DNA from 2 places in the Listeria immobilis genome. Region 1 is predicted to be linked to the other one. Evidence: a T-box and tRNA genes for the amino acid it is inferred to sense, from the RefSeq annotation. Region 1 holds a T-box; the other holds one or more tRNA genes.

Region 1 (5,258 bases):
GAACAATTCGTGACAATTTATGCTATGGATTAGACCGGGAAATTAGTGAAGAGGAGCTTTGGGATGTTGCCAAGCTTGCTTATGCTGATGGATTTATTTCCGACTTACCTGACAAAATGGCAACCGAAGTCGGGGAGCGTGGTGTGAAGCTTTCTGGAGGCCAAAGACAGCGTATCGCAATTGCACGAGCATTTTTACGCAATCCAAACATTCTGATGCTAGATGAAGCGACAGCGAGCTTAGATAGCCAGTCTGAACAAATCGTCCAGCAAGCACTAGCTAACTTAATGGAAGGTCGTACAACTTTTGTTATCGCGCATCGTCTTTCTACCATTGTTAACGCTGACCAAATCCTGTTTATAGAAAACGGAGAAATAACTGGTCATGGAACGCATAGTGAATTAGTTGCAGCACACCCGCTATATGCTTCGTTTGCTGAACAACAATTAAAATAACTATTTCCCGGGAAATAAAAAAATCGACTTATGCAAACGCAAAGTCGATTTTTTCATTTTATAAGGATTGGTGAAATTTTTTTAGCTTACGTTTCTTTGTTTCGTCTAAATTATGCCATCTAACATGCTGAATTACCCCTTCAATTGCCCATAATTTACTTAAACAAGCTGTATGATTATTTTCCCACATTAGTTAGTTCTTCTGGAGTATTAATTCCTGACTCGATTAGTTCTTTCTCAAGAACTTTGCCAATGTTTGGGAGTTCGCTCAGTTCAACCATTTTCACTCCTTATTTTTGGGGAGCTTCTATTTTTTCGACACCGCCCATATATCCTTGAAGTACCTTTGGAATACGAACCGAACCATCCGCATCTTGATAATTTTCCAGAATTGCGGCAACTGTACGACCAAGCGCTAGGCCAGATCCGTTAAGTGTGTGTACATATTCCGGTTTACTTCCTGGTTCACGACGGAAGCGGATGTTAGCACGTCTTGCTTGAAAACTTTCGAAATTGCTGCACGACGAAATTTCACGGTACGAATTATAACTTGGAATCCATACTTCTAAGTCATATTTTTTAGCTGCAGTAAAACCTAAGTCCGCTGTACACATACTTAGAACACGATATGGTAGTTCAAGTCGGCGTAGTACTTCTTCAGCGTTATCCGTTAATTTTTCCAGTGTTTCATACGAATCTTCTGGTTTTACAAATTGAACTAGTTCGACTTTATTAAATTGATGTTGACGGATTAAACCACGAGTATCGCGTCCCGCAGAGCCTGCCTCCGAACGGAAACACGTACTAAAAGCAGTGTATTTTATTGGTAAATTTTCTGCTTTTAGAATATCTTCACGATGGTAATTTGTTACAGGAACTTCAGAGGTTGGAACAAGGAAGTAATCTTCTGCTTCAATAAGAAAAGCATCTTCTTCAAATTTCGGCAATTGACCAGTACCCGTCATACTTGCGCGGTTTACCATGTATGGCGGTAACATTTCTTCGTAGCCGTGTTCATTAGAATGCAAGTCCATCATAAAATTAATTAGCGCACGTTCTAATCTCGCACCCAATTTTTTATAAAAGACAAAACGGCTTCCAGTTACTTTAGCAGCATTTTCAAAATCAAGAATATCTAAATCTGTTCCAAGGTCCCAGTGAGCTTTCGGTTCAAAATCAAATTCCCGCACTTCGCCCCATTTGCGAATTTCAATATTATCATCTTCTGTTTCACCAATCGGCGTCGATTCATGGGGAATATTCGGAATCGACATTAAAATCGTATCTAGCTTATCATCTATTTCTTTTAGTTCAATATCAAGGGTCTTAATTCGATCCCCAACAACACGCATTTCCTCAATTTTTGCATCTGCATCCTGTTTTTCCCGTTTTAGTTTGGCAATCTCTTGGGAAACTTCATTCCGCTGACTTTTAAGTGCTTCCGTTTCAACAATTAAAGTTCGACGACGTTTATCTAACTCGCCAAATTTTTCGAACTCACCAAGGTCTTCTCCGCGATTTTGTAGTTTTTGTTTTACTTCATCAAAATTATTACGTAACAATTTAACATCTAACATGCTAATTCCTCCTTTATTTTTTTCCATATAAAAACTCCCGTACTTTCCCGAATTAACAGGAAAGGGACGAGAGTAAACCGCGTTGCCACCCTTATTGGGACTTATAAAAATCCCCAGCTTCATTTAGGTTTAACGGACCATTCCGGAATGACTTACTCGCAAAAATTGCTTTCCACCACTCACTCCAAGATGGATTCATAAGGAAATTACGCCAGGTTCGCACCAACCACCTGCTCTCTTGAGAAACTTGACCTTATTACTACTTCTTGTCTTCGCTTTTCGTATGAATTTAAAGTTATTCTATCGCATATCTATCTAAATTACAAGCAATTATTTAACCAATTAAATCCAGTGTATCAGGTCCGTCACCATCTGCATTCAATAATCTAATTTGCTCAGGAACAATTTTTATGACTACAAAGGATGGTGATTCTTCGTCTTGGAACCATTCTTTTGAAATATTTTCCCAAATAAGTTCTTTTATTGATTCATCTTCTTCCAGTGAAGCTAACCCATTTACTTCTAAAAAAGGTGAGCTCTTCCCGTCATAGCCAATTAACACACATACATGTGGATTTTTACGAACTTCTTCCAATTTTGGTTGCTCTCTTCCAGAAGGTGTATAGAGAGTTAACCCTTCGTGAAGAAATGTCATATATCTAGCATGTGGAAAATCTCCTTGTACAGAGGCAAGTACACCTACTTGATGTTCGTCCAAAATGGTCAGTATCTTTTTTTCCAGTTCATTTTCCATCTAAAACACCTTCCTTTACTTATTTAGTGTACCTTTCCACTTGTTTTCTTGCCTTAAACATTGGAACTTGTTATCTAAGTAACTATTTGCTATAAAGAAGTATAACCTTTTAAATGGAGGGCTTTTGAAATGATTTTACTAATTGACCATAATGATTCATTTACATATAATTTATATCAATATTTTTTAGAACTTGGAGAAGCTATTCAAGTTATTTCGGCAACCGATTTAACTCTTGAAAAATTTTTTCAACTTAATCCAGAAATGGTTGTACTTTCTCCTGGACCCGGTTCGCCTGCTGATTTTACAACTAGCCTCCAATTAATTAACCACATCCAAGTGCCTATTCTTGGGATTTGTCTTGGTCATCAAATGATAGCAGCTGGTTTTGGTGCCAAAATAGTTCCCGCAAAAGTCCCAGTTCATGGAAAAACAAGTTTAATCTCGCATAATCAAGCCGAACTATTCACTGGTCTTCCCTCCTCGTTTCATGTAACTAGGTATCATTCATTAATCGTTCAAAAAGACTCTCTTCCAGCTGATTTAGAAATAACAGCACTTACAGACGATAATATTATAATGGGGCTAAAACACACGAAAAAGCCAATTTATAGTGTCCAATTTCATCCAGAAGCGATTCTTTCCGAGCATGGACATGCCTTACTTCAAAATTTTATACGAATAGGGAGAAATGCTAAATGAGTTTATTACGATTTGATTTTGAAGGGAATGTAAAAGTTTTTGAAAACCCGTTAGAAGAGCTTATTGCCAAAAATTTAAGTGAAGTTATTCCTGTGATGAAAAAAGCAGAAGAAGCACAAAAAGCCGGAAAATATGTAGCTGGATTTATTAGTTACGAGGCTGCCCCTGCTTTTAGAAGTGATTTGCTAACAAAAACACCTGACTTAAAAATACCCCTTATTTGGTTTGGGGTGTATGATACTTTCACTGATGCCGCTGTTGGAGTTAAGGAAAACTCGCCAATTGCGTTTAATATGGAAGCTAATTATCTTGACTATACAAAGAAAATTGCCGCAATCAAGTCCGAAATAGCTTCCGGGAACACCTATCAATTAAACTACACCATCAGACTTCAAGGAGATTTACCAGATGATTTTTCTGCCCAAGCTACTTATCAAGCTTTACAACAAGCCGGAAAAGCAAACTACACGGCGCTACTTTCTACAACTGATTTCCAAATTATTTCTACCTCACCTGAATTATTTTTCAAATGGGAAGGAAATTTGCTAACAACACGACCAATGAAAGGAACTGTCAGACGTGGGGTTACAAAAGGGGCTGATCAAGCTGCCCATGATTGGCTGCTAAATGATCCAAAAAACCGCGCAGAAAATGTAATGATTGTTGATTTATTACGTAATGATTTAGGAATGATAGCGCAACCTGGCAGTGTTCGGGTTCCAAAACTAATGAATTTAGAGCCTTATCCAACTGTTTGGCAAATGACTTCAACCGTGACTGCCAAGACTTCCCCTGAAACAAGTTTAACTAATGTTTTTAAAGCACTTTTTCCTTGTGGCTCAATAACCGGCGCCCCAAAAGCACGAACAATGGAAATCATTTCGCAATTAGAAGATTCAGCACGCGGAGTATATTGTGGAGCGATTGGATTTCTAGAGCCCAATGGAAATGCTATTTTTAACGTACCCATTCGAACGATTTCTATTACAAACAACAAAGCTACTTATGGTGTTGGTGGCGGTATTGTTTGGGATTCTGATGCAGAAAGTGAGTTCTCCGAGATTCAAGCTAAATCTGCTATTTTGAAAAACCCTACTACATTCTCTTTAATAGAATGTTTACGGATAGAAAATGGAGCCTTATTAAGAATAGAGTTTCATTTAGCACGTCTTGAGCAAAGTGCAGATTATTTTGGTTTTCATTTTAATAGAACAGAAACGGAACAACTATGGTACAAAACTGCCAAAAATTATGCAGATGGTACATATAAATATCGTTTTCTGCTTAACTCCGATGGCACAACGCATACGGAAATCACTAAAATTAGTACAAATAACAATTCAATCACTGCTGCTTTAGCTCGTAAGCCCGTTTCCACCGATGATTTATTTCTTTACCATAAAACAACTAATCGAGCTATTTATAACCATCTAAAAAACACCTTTACTGACGAAACAATACTTTGGAATGAAAATGAAGAATTAACCGAATTTATAAATGGAAATATCGTCTTAAATATAAATGGGCATCTTTTAACTCCCCCCGTATCCTCAGGTCTACTACCAGGCACGATGAGAGTCAGTTTATTAGCTGAAAAGCGGGTATCAGAACAAATACTAACGAAAAAAGACCTCTATAATGCTGACTATGTGTGGTTAATTAATAGTGTCCGAGGATTTGTAGAGGTAGAAGTTCAACGTTAGAATTTCCGTTTTTCACAAATCAAAAATGAATTTTCGGACTATTTTTGCCATAATTTCGCCATATTTA
Region 2 (5,258 bases), on a different contig from region 1:
CCCTAAAAAACACAAAAATCTGCTTTCGCAACTGCGAAAAACAGATTAAACAATAATTATTATAATTTAAAAATATATAAAAGTTCTATTACACTTAATATTATAGCACTTGCTAAAGATACTTTCAACGTAATTGATAATATATTTATCTAATTGATAATGAATTTCACTATCATTCCATTTCATAAAAAAACACTTGGGCAAAGCGCCCAAGTGTCATTTTCAATTATGGTAGTTGATTTCCTGCCGCACGATAAATTTCGTACCATTCCTCACGACTAAGTGTTATATCAGAAGCTTTGGCAATATCTGTAATGCGTCCCGGATTCATAGTTCCTACAACTGTTTGGAATTTCGCTGGATGACGTTGAATCCAAGCAACCGCAATTGCTGAGTTTGTTACACCTTTTTCTGCTGCAATTTTATCAATAACACGGTTTAATTCAGGGAATTTATCATTATCTAAAAATACCCCTTCAAAAAAGCCATATTGGAATGGAGACCAAGCTTGGATTGTCATGTTGTTCAAACGGCTATATTCCAAGATACCGCCATCACGATCAATCGATGGGTTAATGGTCATATTTACATTCAACCCGCTATCAATCATTCCCGTATGCATAATGCTAAATTGTAGTTGGTTCGCAATTAAATCTTGTTCCACATATTTTTTTAGCAATTCAATTTGTCCTGGATTTTGATTACTTACACCAAAATGCCGAACTTTACCACTTTTTTCTAATTCTGTAAAAGCTGCAGCTACTTCCTCTGGCTCAAAAAGTGTATCTGGGCGATGAAGTAGTAATGTATCTAAGTAATCTGTTTTCAGGCGCTTTAAGCTACCTTCCACAGAGGAAATGATGTGCTCTTTAGAAAAATCAAAGAATCCTTGACGAATACCACATTTTGATTGAAGAATCATTTTTTCACGAACTGTCGCATTCATATCAATCGCATTTGCAAAAACTTCTTCTGATTTACCGCCACCATAAATATCTGCGTGATCAAAAAAATCAATTCCATTTTCAAGTGCTGTATTAATCACCTTATTCGCGTCCGTTTTGCTCAAATCAGCCATTCGCATACAACCTAGCGCAACTTCAGAAGCTGTTAAAGCACTATTACCAATTGTTATTCGTTTCAAATTAAGCACCTCTTCCTAAAAGTATATCCTTATTTTACCACTTTGTTGAAATCGTTACCAAACTTAACCTTCCGAATAAAAATTAATCCCTTTTTCAGTATCTTCTACAACTATTCCAGCTGGTTTGTTGAGTAGTAAAATACAATAGTAGAAATCACCAACACATCCTGATGTATGTAGCGCAAATATTAAATACACAACTGCTTCGTTCACACCAAGAAAACGAAGGAGCAAAAACAAACCTGTAAGCACCACAAATGGAGCAATCGAAATAATAAAGAATTGTGGTTTCGTATAAAATGAACCTGGACTTGTCGCATATGCCATTCCCTTTTTAAAGCCGAATTTCACTTTTCCTGATGGTTGAAACGCTTTAAAGAAAATCCCGTGTACTGCTTCATGGATGATGAGTGATACAAAATAACCTAAAAAAAGCCAAATAATACCCTCAAATCCATTCGAAATCACATAACCACCTGAAAAAACAATTCCCAAAACAGTTAACACAAGTACAATAATAATCGCAGCAATATTCATATTTATAATTAACTTTTTATTTTCAAGCAAATTTACTTCCTCTTCTAATTTTCTTTCCAAGTATACTCCTCCTTTTTATAAAAACACTGGTATTTTAGCTAATTTTATTATACAATACTTCTTGTCGGCATTCTATGTCACAAAGGAGAAATACCCAAGTCCGGCTGAAGGGGACAGACTCGAAATCTGTTAGGCGGTGTATGCCGCGCCGGGGTTCGAATCCCCGTTTCTCCGTTTTTTGTTTTTGTTTAACTAAGGTTATCTGTTTCTAAATGGTTGTTTAATGCCATTCTAGCAACAGATAACTTTTTTTATTTTTGTTTAGTTCAGATTGTTTTAGAAAAGTTTTGCCACGAATTTGCCACGAATTTGCTGAAACACAAAAACTATTACGCTATAGTATTAGCGTGTTTTTTTGCATAAAAAAAGCCCACCGAATGGTGGGTTAGATTAAATGAGAATTTGGAATAGAACGAATATAGTCTTCCATGAATTGCCAATCTGGTGTTCCTTCATCAGTGACAGGGAGCATGATTTGAAGTTTTTCTAATTTTTTAGAATTTAATTTATTTCCGAAACCAAAACTCATATTTTTTCTTTGATTTGTAATCGCTTGCGCAATATATAATTTACTTAATTTCCCTATTTCATTTTTTGAAATTAACACCGTAACATCTTGGGTTGCTACAAATTCGTAAGGATGATAATGAGCGATTCCAGCTCCTCCATCACCATTATTATTAATAGCTATTGCATTTGAAAACACCGTTGAAGAATTCCTCTTTTCTACAAAACTATCAAATCCATTTTGAATTTTTCGAGCAGCTATTAAAAGTGTCTTTCCTGGCTTGAGCGTATTCTTTGCTCCAGAATTACCTCTTTTTATTTTAAATAAATTTCCTATCGCAAATGATTTATATTTTTTTTGTGTTATATTAATTTCGCTGTTGCCAACTGGTATTATCTTAGGGACTCTGATTTCAGCCATTATATTTATAATATATTGTTCCATATATTTCCAGTTAGGTATTTTGTCATCTGATAGAGGTAAATAGATTTTACGTTTAGATAATCTTGTTCCAGTCAAGCCTATCCCATATCCGTATTCGGTCCCTTCTAAAGAACTTGTAAATGCTACTTGTAAGAATAGGCATTGTTCAATAGACAAGTCAGTGCTATTTTTTCTAATGCAATAATACATTTTATTACCAGTAATGAATTCATATGGTTGTGAAAAAAAACAAACGGACTCTGCACCAAATGTAACAACATTTTTAGGACAGCTAAAAAAATTATCATCTGGTAGAACTAGACATTCTAATCCATTGTTTCTAGATGTCCTAGTCACGTATGGAATTCCTCTTTTTTGACTTTCAGTCAAATCATTTTTGTGATAAGGTTTAGAATTTTGAATATCAAAAATTTCATGAGTATTAAATTCTCCCCACTCTACCTTATCTAAGCTTGGTAGAGTGGGATCTATTTTTTTGAGATGTCATCCTCATTATCCTCAAATAAATAGCCTCTTCCGTGGATCGTTTGATCAAATTTAAAAGCTAAATAGTCCTGTACAGTTCTAGCAAACTCCTCTGGTTCAGGAATACTATCATTAAAGTAAAAATAGCTGTGCAACCATTCATCTTCAGCAGTTATTGTTGATTTTATGACAAATTCATTTTGCATATCATAAATATCACCTTTGATATTATCTAATAAGTATCTTCGTTTTTCCTCTGGGAGAGTTCCGTCTGGAGTAAGTCCAAGGTGTTTCTTTAAAACATAACCGTCATCTTCAAAATTAAAAAATCTCACGTGTTTGCGTTCAGGATGAGGAATTTGAGCTGTAAATACAGCTATACATGGATTAACTCCTATGCCATAAAACGTATTTTTATTTAGTGTAATGACATATTCTAAGGTATGCTTATTTAATATTTCTTTTTTAAACTCTTTATCTTTTTTGGTTTTACCAATCATGGTTGATTGAGGTACAATAACCGCTAATTTCCCTTCTTCAACCAACATATCTAACGCATGATTTATGAAGCTCAACTCGCTTAGATGACTTAGTTCTTTAGTCTTTGCCTGACTGTAAGGCGGATTAAAAAGTATTTTATTAATTCCTTTATCTTGCATCTCTTTACCAGACTTCGTAAACATATCTGCAAGCTGTAAATTACTTTTTCCATCTCCGCGAAGAATCATATTAGTTGTCGCAACAGTAAATAACTTTTCTTGTAATTCTATTCCAAAAAGTTGATTTTGCTTGATACTATTTTTTTGTTCTTCACTTACAGCATTATTAAGCATTCGATTCATTGCAGAAATTAGAAATGCCCCGGATCCACATGCAGGGTCTAACACTTTATCATTTGGTCGTATATCAATTAATTCTGCCATTAGTGACGTTATGTGTCTAGGGGTAAGTACTATTCCTAAGGGGTTTCCATCGCTTCCACCATATTTCACAAATTCCCCATAAAAATGACCCAATATATCAAATTCTGTATTTTTATCAAAGTGATCTAAAATTTTATCTTTTAGTTTTATCAAGAAATATTTTAGTGGTGTACATCCTAAATAAGCATTTTCAGAGTTAAGATATGGATTCGTCTTAATAAAAGAAAACTTGTTTTTCAAAATGCTAATTTTCTCGTTCCAGCGCTCTGCATTACTAATTGGTCTAACTCTTTGGAGGTACCGATTTATAGCGCTTAAAATTAAATCGCCATCTCTACTTTCAATTTCCGTTCTTCCTTTTAAAGATTTTGATAAATCCTGCGTATCGTCTTGCAAGGCCAGCAATATAGCAGACACAACGGTTGCTTTATTTTCTCCTTCTAGTGATCCATAGTTCCTTAAATCTTCATGAATTTCACTTGCGATAGCCTGCAATTCAATTATTTCTTTTTGTTCTTTTGTTAATTCGCCTAAAATATTAACTCTATACCATTCGTCTATTTTATCAGGAGCAAAACTTGATAGGTTATGTAATTTGTTCAGTTTTTTTATACTAATCTTATTTTCCTTTTTGTAAACAAATATTGGTTGTATTTCTCTATTACCAGAAATACCAATTGCTATCACTTCGTCAAAAAGTATTGTTTTTTCTACGATATGTTTCGCATAATGAACCGCACCATTTACAGCATATAAATTGGTAGACGGATAAGTTAAATCTATTTCACCTTGATCTGGTTTAATTAATCGACTAGAATCAAGCTTATCTTCAATAATAATTAATCTTCCATTTGAAAAAAAGATGAATTCTGGTTTACCTACACCCTTACCATTTTGCTTACTTGCCCCTTTTAGAGCTTTTCGGATTTCTGGATTACTAGAAGTTTGCTCTTCATAAGGAATGTTTAGCTTCTCAATTTCCCTTCTGACCCATTGATCCGTTACTGTTTTTTCATTCATTTTCAAACCTCCTACAAAGAACGTTTTCTATTGTACTAACAGTCTTTGTCTCTAATAGATTTTATACTACTAGCTGTACATTTACAACTACAATTATCCCACCCTCAACCGAGAGTGGGCTTTTTGGTTATTTAAACGTTCCTAGTGCCTTGCCTGT

What was found. A T-box is a leader RNA that pairs with one kind of tRNA and senses whether it is charged. The one in region 1 lies ahead of serS (serine--tRNA ligase), so its partner is inferred to be a tRNA-Ser.
Region 2: it encodes a tRNA-Ser, which carries the amino acid that the T-box ahead of serS (serine--tRNA ligase) is inferred to sense. The anticodon was not compared.

The regions. Positions count from the first base shown of each region.
Region 1 covers NZ_JAASUA010000003.1:87,672-92,929, forward strand. The annotation lists gene HCJ45_RS05235 (ABC transporter ATP-binding protein) at 1-455, shown strand, start outside; partial or broken gene HCJ45_RS05240 (TfoX/Sxy family DNA transformation protein) at 514-736, opposite strand; gene serS (serine--tRNA ligase) at 746-2,032, opposite strand; T-box leader at 2,092-2,314, opposite strand; gene HCJ45_RS05250 (pyridoxamine 5'-phosphate oxidase family protein) at 2,367-2,786, opposite strand; gene HCJ45_RS05255 (anthranilate synthase component II) at 2,916-3,488, shown strand; gene pabB (aminodeoxychorismate synthase component I) at 3,485-5,191, shown strand.
Region 2 covers NZ_JAASUA010000002.1:358,497-363,754, reverse strand. The annotation lists gene HCJ45_RS04695 (aldo/keto reductase) at 227-1,144, opposite strand; gene HCJ45_RS04690 (DUF3267 domain-containing protein) at 1,208-1,741, opposite strand; tRNA gene HCJ45_RS04685 (tRNA-Ser) at 1,826-1,915, shown strand; gene HCJ45_RS15075 (restriction endonuclease subunit S) at 2,127-3,164, opposite strand; gene HCJ45_RS04675 (HsdM family class I SAM-dependent methyltransferase) at 3,161-5,101, opposite strand; gene HCJ45_RS04670 (SH3 domain-containing protein) at 5,229-5,258, opposite strand, start outside.